DNA from 2 places in the Pseudonocardia abyssalis genome. Region 1 is predicted to be linked to the other one. Evidence: predicted binding sites of a transcription regulator. Region 1 holds the regulator's gene; the other holds the start of a gene.

The links. Region 1 encodes LexA, which represses DNA repair genes until DNA is damaged. Its sites were predicted from a motif close to CGAACACGTGTTCG; they were not measured.
Region 2: imuA' (DnaE2-dependent mutagenesis accessory factor ImuA') is a predicted target of LexA. The motif match lies at 1,892-1,905, and genes of this name have one in related genera.

Annotation. Positions count from the first base shown of each region.
Region 1 covers NZ_JADQDK010000001.1:2,902,979-2,906,381, reverse strand. The annotation lists gene I4I81_RS14100 (SdiA-regulated/phytase-like domain-containing protein) at 1-543, shown strand, start outside; gene I4I81_RS14095 (universal stress protein) at 806-1,651, shown strand; gene lexA (transcriptional repressor LexA) at 1,629-2,366, opposite strand; gene I4I81_RS14085 (hypothetical protein) at 2,813-3,127, shown strand; gene nrdR (transcriptional regulator NrdR) at 3,289-3,403, shown strand, end outside.
Region 2 covers NZ_JADQDK010000001.1:5,817,207-5,820,609, reverse strand. The annotation lists gene I4I81_RS31705 (Y-family DNA polymerase) at 1-910, opposite strand, end outside; gene imuA' (DnaE2-dependent mutagenesis accessory factor ImuA') at 1,082-1,810, opposite strand; gene I4I81_RS28715 (glycosyltransferase family 2 protein) at 2,007-3,092, shown strand; gene I4I81_RS28710 (hypothetical protein) at 3,095-3,250, shown strand; gene I4I81_RS28705 (hypothetical protein) at 3,255-3,403, opposite strand, start outside.

The DNA.
Region 1 (3,403 bases):
ACGCCCGCCGGGGTGTACCGGCCCACCTCGGCTCCCGAGGGCAGGGGGCCGTTCCCGCTGGAGCGCGTGGCGCAGGTGTCGCTGCCCGTCTCCGACACCGAGGGCGGGCCGGTCGGCGGGATCGGGTCGCGCACCGTCACGGGGGCCGCGATGTCGACCGACGGGCGGGTCGTCGCGCTGCGCACGTACACCGACGCCTGGCTGTTCCCCGTCGTCGACGGCGACATCGCGACCGCGCTGCAGGGCGAGCCCGCGCGGGTGCCGCTGGCCGGGGAGCCGCAGGGCGAGGCCGTGACGTTCGAGGCCGACGGCACGCTGCTCTCGGCCTCGGAGACCCGCGGCGGGGTGCCGGGGGAGCTGCGCGCGGTGCCCGGGGCCGCCGCACTGGCCGCGCAGCCGTTCACCCCGCCCGCAGACACCCCCGCGGAACCCGTGGCCGAGCCCGCACCCGAGTGGCTGCCCGCCCTGATCGGCGGCGGGGTGGCCGTGGGCCTGCTGGTGCTGCTCGCCGCGGCGCTCTCCTGGCGGGCCCGGCGCCGCTGAGCCGGTGATGGCGCCCGGCGGGGGGGCTGTGGGAGCGGACGGATGCCGCCGGATCCTCTGTCGGGGCCGGTGATCGCTGCTGGCTGCACGCTGCCGCCCCCGGTGGGGTCGGTGATCGGGTTCGGCCGCACGTACCGGCCCTCGCGGGGGCCATGGTGTGCGGTGTGCCGCGATCACGGGCGGGCGGCGGGCGACGTTTCCCGGACGTAACCGGCGCGGCCCCCTGCGCGGTTACGGTGATCGTGGCCGAAGGAGGCGCGCGGTGCCGATCGTCACCGGTTACGAGGACACGCCGGGCGGGCACGACGCGCTCGTCCTGGGTGCGCAGCTGACCCGGCTCACCGGGCTGAGTGCGGTGGTGGCCACGGTCTACCCGACCGACGCACGGGGTCTCGCGGTGGTCGCCCGCGACCCGCGGTGGCGGGAGAAGGCGCGCAAGGTCGCGGCGGCCCGGTTCCAGCAGGCGCGCCGGCTCATCGGCGACGGCTGGGGCGACGACGAGCCGGAGTTCGTGGCCCTCACACCCGGCTCCGTGGCCGACGTCCTCGCCGACCACGCCGACGACGTGGGGGCCGCCGTCCTCGTGGTGGGGTCGACCGGTCACGGCCTGCTCGGCCGCCTCGCCCCCGGCCGCACGGTGCAGCGGCTGCTGCCGCTCGCGCGCTGCCCGGTGGCGATCGCGCCGCGCGGCTACCGGCACCTCGGCACCGGCATCATGACCGTGGTGACCGTCGCCTACGACGGCAGCGCGGAGGCCGACCGGGCGGTGACCGTGGCCGTGCACCTCGCCGGCCGGACCGGAGCCGCGGTACGGGTCGTGACCGTCGCGGAGGACGCCGACGCCGTGCCGGCCGCCCAGGCGCTCGCGCACAAGGGCATCGCGTCGCTGCCGGTGGAGGTCGACGCCATCAGCGACGTCGTCATCGGCCCGGTGGCGGCCACGCTCGCCGCCCTGCCGGACCGCACGGACGTGCTGGTGGTGGGCTCCCGCGGCTACCGCTTCATGCAGCGGCTGCTGCTGGGCGGGGTGGCGGGGGTGCTGGTGCGCACCGCCCGCTATCCGGTGATCGTGGTGCCCGCGGGCGTCAGAGCCGCCGCAGGACCGTGACGACGCGCCCGAGCACCGTGGCGTCGTCACCGGGGATCGGGTCGTAGGCCGCGTTGGCCGGCATCAGCCACACGTGCCCGTCGCGCCGGGTGAACGTCTTGACCGTGGCCTCGCCGTCGATCATCGCCGCGACGATCTCGCCGTTCTCGGCGACGGGCTGCTGGCGTACGACCACCCAGTCGCCGTCGGTGATGGCCTTCTCGACCATCGAGTCGCCCCGCACCTTCAGCAGGAACAGGGTGCCCTCGCCGACGATCTCGCGCGGCAGCGGGAACACGCTCTCCACCGCCTGCTCGGCCAGGATCGGTCCACCGGCGGCGATCGTGCCGAGCAGCGGCACGAAGGCAGGCGTGGGCCGCTCGACGACCCCGGTGTCCGACGACGCCGCGTCGGGCTGCTCGTCGGGCGGGCGGACGTCGACCGCGCGGGTGCGGTTGGGGTCGCGCCGCAGGTAGCCCTTGCGCTCGAGGGTGCGCAGCTGGTGGTGCACCGACGAGGTGGACGTGAGGCCGACGGCGTCGCCGATCTCGCGGACGCTCGGCGGGTAGCCGTGGCGCTCCACCCAGTCGCGGATGACCTCCAGCACCTTGCGTTGCCGGGGAGTGAGGCCGACGGGGGCGCTCGCGGGGTCGGGGAACGTGCTCACCCGGGCGGTCGGCCCGGGGCGTACTCCCTCGTCGTCGCCACCCGTCGGGCCGGGCTCGTCCCGTGCCATGTCCTCGTGCCTCCTCGTCGGTACTGCTCGTCGGTACTGCTCGTCGGTACTGCTCGTCGGTACTGCTCGTCGGTACTGCTCATCGGTACTGCTCGTCGGTGCTGCTGATCGGGACCGGGCGGGCGATCCGTGCGGACCGGGCCCGTGTGTCGTGGACCCGACCGTAGCCCCGATTCCGGTTCTCGCCAAACACATGTTCGAACGACACGCCCCGTTCTCTCGATTCTGTCGGTGGTCGGTGGTACACATCGCTCAGCGATCGTTCGAACATGTGTTCCCGTTCGAACGGCCGGAGTGCGGGAACGGGTCCGAGCGAAGGGTGGAGTCCGATGCACGATCAGATCGAGGACGGAATGCGGTACGGCGGCACGGCACTGCGACCGCCCCGTCCCGCCCGGGAGCTCCCGAGGCGCGGGCGGGCCCACGGGCCGCGGCCGGTGCGGCCCGTGCAGCCGCTCCGTGCCGTGCGGCCGGCGCAGCCCGCCCGGCCGGCCGGCGGGTCGGCGGGGGAGCGGGCGCACCGCGGCGAGCGGGTGCTGCTGCGCACCGTCCCGGTGCTGCCCGCGAAGGTCCTGCGGCGCCGGCGGGTGGCCGCCGCCGTCGGCACGGCGCTCCTCACGGCCGCGATCGTCGTCCTGCTGGGGTTGCTGGCCGACGTCGCCGCGGCGGCCCGGCACTCCGGTGCGCCGGACGTGAGCAGCACCTCGCGCACGCCGGTGGTGACGTCGCCCGTGCAGGTGGCGGGGGTCCTCGGGGGCTGACGCTTCGCGTGCGGGTCGGCGGTGCGGTGCGCCTGCGTGCCCGTTCGGACGACGCGACGCCACCGATAGGGCCTCCCGGCTTTTCCTGCCCCCACATGTTGTGGTTACATGGGCGTCGTTAGCCCAGGGATGGGGTTCCGGTTCGTCGGAGGGGGTTGTCCGTGCGCTGCCCGTTCTGCCGCCACTCCGACTGCCGGGTCATCGATTCCCGCGAGGTCGACGACGGGGTCGCCACCCGCCGCCGGCGCTCCTGCGCCTCCTGCGGGCGCCGGTTCA
Region 2 (3,403 bases), 2.9 Mb from region 1:
TGAGCGGCTCGGCGCAGCGCCAGATGCGGTGCAGACGCACGTCGTCGCCCCGGGCGGAGATCCCGAGGCGGGTGCAGGACAGCCCGTGCCCGGCCAGTGCGGCGTGCAGCTGCTCGGCGAGCCCGCGGGCGGCGAACGCGGCGGCGTCGACGCGGTCGACCGGCGGGTCCAGCTCGATCTCGACGGCCAGTTCCTCGGGCGGGCGGCGGCGCAGCGGCGGGCGTGGGTCGAGGCCGCGGGCCAGGCGGTGGGCGAGCACGGCGTCGGCGCCGAACCGGGAGGCGACGTCGTCGGCGTCGAGCGCCCCGAACGCGCCGAGGCTGCGCAGGCCGAGGCGGCGCAGGAGATCGACGAGATCGGCGCGCCCGGCGTCGGGCTCGCGGTCGAGCTCCTCGACGCCGAGCGGGGCAAGGAACGGCGGCGTGTCGCCCGGGCCCACCGCGAGCCCGCGCCGGGCCGCGAGCACGGCGGCGAACAGCCCGTCGGCCACCCCGACCTGGCACTCGACGCCCGTGCGCGCGGCCACCTGGTCGACCAGCCGCTCCGCCGCGGCCTGCTCCCCGCCGAACCAGCCGACCGGCCCCTGCGCCGGCATCGCCAGCAGCCCCGGCCGGACGATCTCGACGCCCGGTGCCAGCTCCTCCACCGCGACGACGACGGGTTCGAACGCGCGCGCGTCGCGGTCGGGGTCGCGGGCCAGCACCACCAGTTCGGGGCAGCGGGACTGGGCCTCGCGACGTCCCAACCCGCGTCGGACCCCGTGCGCGCGGGCGACCGCCGAGCAGGCCAGCACCCGGTTGGCGGCCACCACCGCCGCGGGCCGGTGCGGCGCCACCCCCTCCGCGCGGGCGGCCGCGACGACCGGCCAGTCCGGCGACCACAGCGCGAGCACCCGCACCGGCGCGCTCATGATCGCCGGGAGTGGTGCGGAGGGTTCACGGGCGACACCTGTGGGCCGCCCCTGGCGATCATGAGCGGCAACCTTCCCGGATCCGCCCGCACACCCGGTCCCACCGCGCACCTCCCAGCGCCGCGCGCACCCTCGACCATGCGCGGAGCGACGGAAGGTGCGCGAGAGCCCTCATCCCGCCACCGCGGCGACCGGCGCCGGCACGACCATCTCGGGCGCGCCGCCCATGCCTCCACCGTCGGCCGGCAGCAGCAGCCGCCCACCCCTCCCCGGACCGAGCCCCTTCCCCCGCAGTTCCACCCGGAGCCGCCGCGCGCACAGCCGCCCGGCCCCGGTCCCCAGACCCTGCCACTGGGCGTCGGCGCAGCTCAGCTCGACGTCGGCACCCGGCCACTGCCCCAGCGCGACCAGCACCGCACCCCGCTGGCGGGCCCGGGCGACGAGCCGCTGCCGGTCGCCCGCGCGCACCCCACCTCCCGCCACCGCGACGACGTCCATCCCGTCGAGCAGGGCCACCGTGACGGCGAGCAGGTCGCGACCCGGCCGCGGCACCAGTGCCAGTCGGTCGAGCCGCACGCCCGCCTCGGACGCGGCGACCAGCCCGAGCTCCGGACGTCCGACGACCCCCACCCACGCCCCCTCCGCCGACGCCTCGGCGACCAGCGCCAACAGCAGCGAGGTGGACCCCGGACCGCCCAGCACCGACACCGCGGACCCCCGACGCAACCCGCCGGCCGGCAGCAACCGGGCCAACGGGCCGGACACCGGCAGTACGCGCCCGTCGGCCTCGGGACCCGCGACGGGCCGGACGCCGGCGGCCCGGTCCTCCAGGCCGCGCAGCACCCCGCGGGCCAGCTCCAACCGGCTCGCGGCGTCGGCCCGGGGAGGATCCCCGGGCATGCGTCGGACAGCGGCCTCGGCCACGACATGCCTCCCCGTCACGATGTAGCGGAACTCGCGCCGGGGGGAAGTCGGCGTGCTCGAACGTCTGTTCGAACAGTATCGAGAGATCGCACCTACTTCAAGTCCGGGTAGCGCACGCACGACGTAAGAACAAGTCTGGGAGTAGACCGAACAGCCGTACACAATGGACTGCATGGTTCAACGGGTCACGGCTCTCGTACCCGCGCACGACGAGGAACGCAGTCTGCCGGACACCCTCGCCTCGCTGCGGGCCCAGACCCCGCCACCCGACCGGGTCATCGTGATCGCCGACCGCTGCACCGACCGCACCGCCGCCGTGGCCGCCGCGGCGGGCGTCGAGGTCGTCACCACCGTCGACAACACCGACCGCAAGGCCGGCGCGCTCGACCAGGCCCTCGGGCCCCTGCTCCCGGTGACGACCGACGACGACCTCGTCCTGGTCGTCGACGCCGACTCCGCCCTGGTCCCCGGGTTCCTCGCCGCCGCCGTCACCCGACTGGCCGACGACCCCGGGATCGGGGCGGTCGGCGGGGTGTTCACCGGCCGCGACGGCGGCGGGCTCGTCGGCGCACTGCAGCGCAACGAGTACGCGCGCTACGCCCGCGAGGTCGGCCGCCGCCGGGGCGAGGCCCGGGTGCTCACCGGCACCGCGACCCTGTTCCGCACCCGGGTCCTGCGCGAGGTCGCCGACGCCCGCGGCCGGACGCTGCCGGGCCGCCCGGGCGCTGTGTACGACCCCGCCGCCCTCACCGAGGACAACGAGATCACCCTCGCGATCCGCACGCTCGGGCACCGCACCGTGTCGCCGCGCGAGTGCGTCGTCGTCACCGAGGTGATGACGACCTGGTCCGATCTGTGGCGCCAACGGCTGCGCTGGCAGCGCGGCGCGCTGGAGAACCTGCGCGCCTACGGGCTCACCCGCGTCACCGCGCCGTACGCCCTGCGACAGGCCGCGATGTACGCCGGGATCGTCGCCGTCGCGCTGTTCCTGCTGGCCACGACCCTGTTCGCGGCGCGCGGTGATCTGGGTCCGCCGCGCGGCCCGTGGCTCGTGATCACCGTGCTGTTCGTCGTCGAGCGGGTGGTGACGGTCCGCCGCCGCGGGGTGTGGGCGATGCTGCTCGCCGCGCCGGTCGTCGTCGAGTTCGGCTACGACCTGGTGCAGCAGGCCGTGTTCCTGCGCGCGGCCGTCGACCTGCTCGCCCGCCGTGCCGCGGGCTGGCACCACGGCGTCGCCCCGGTCCCGGCCGAGGCCTGAGCGTGTACGGCAAACTCGGCTCCACCGCGTTCCTCGCGCTCCCCGCCGGCGCGCTCGCGACCGACGGGCTCGGCACGCTCTGGTACGCCGTCGCCGCGTGCACGCTGCTGGCCGCGGGGTTCGCCGCGGTGCGCCTGATCCCCCGCCGGGAGCGCTGACCCGTCATCGAGCCGTCCGGTGCAGGGATGTCCGGTGCTCCGCGGTCAGGTCACGCGGCCGGACGCCGGTGACCGGGTCGGCCCGCCCGACGAGGTGCCGGGTCGGTGCCCCGGGTGTGACGAGTGCGGCGATGCGCCGGGTGAGGCGCTCGT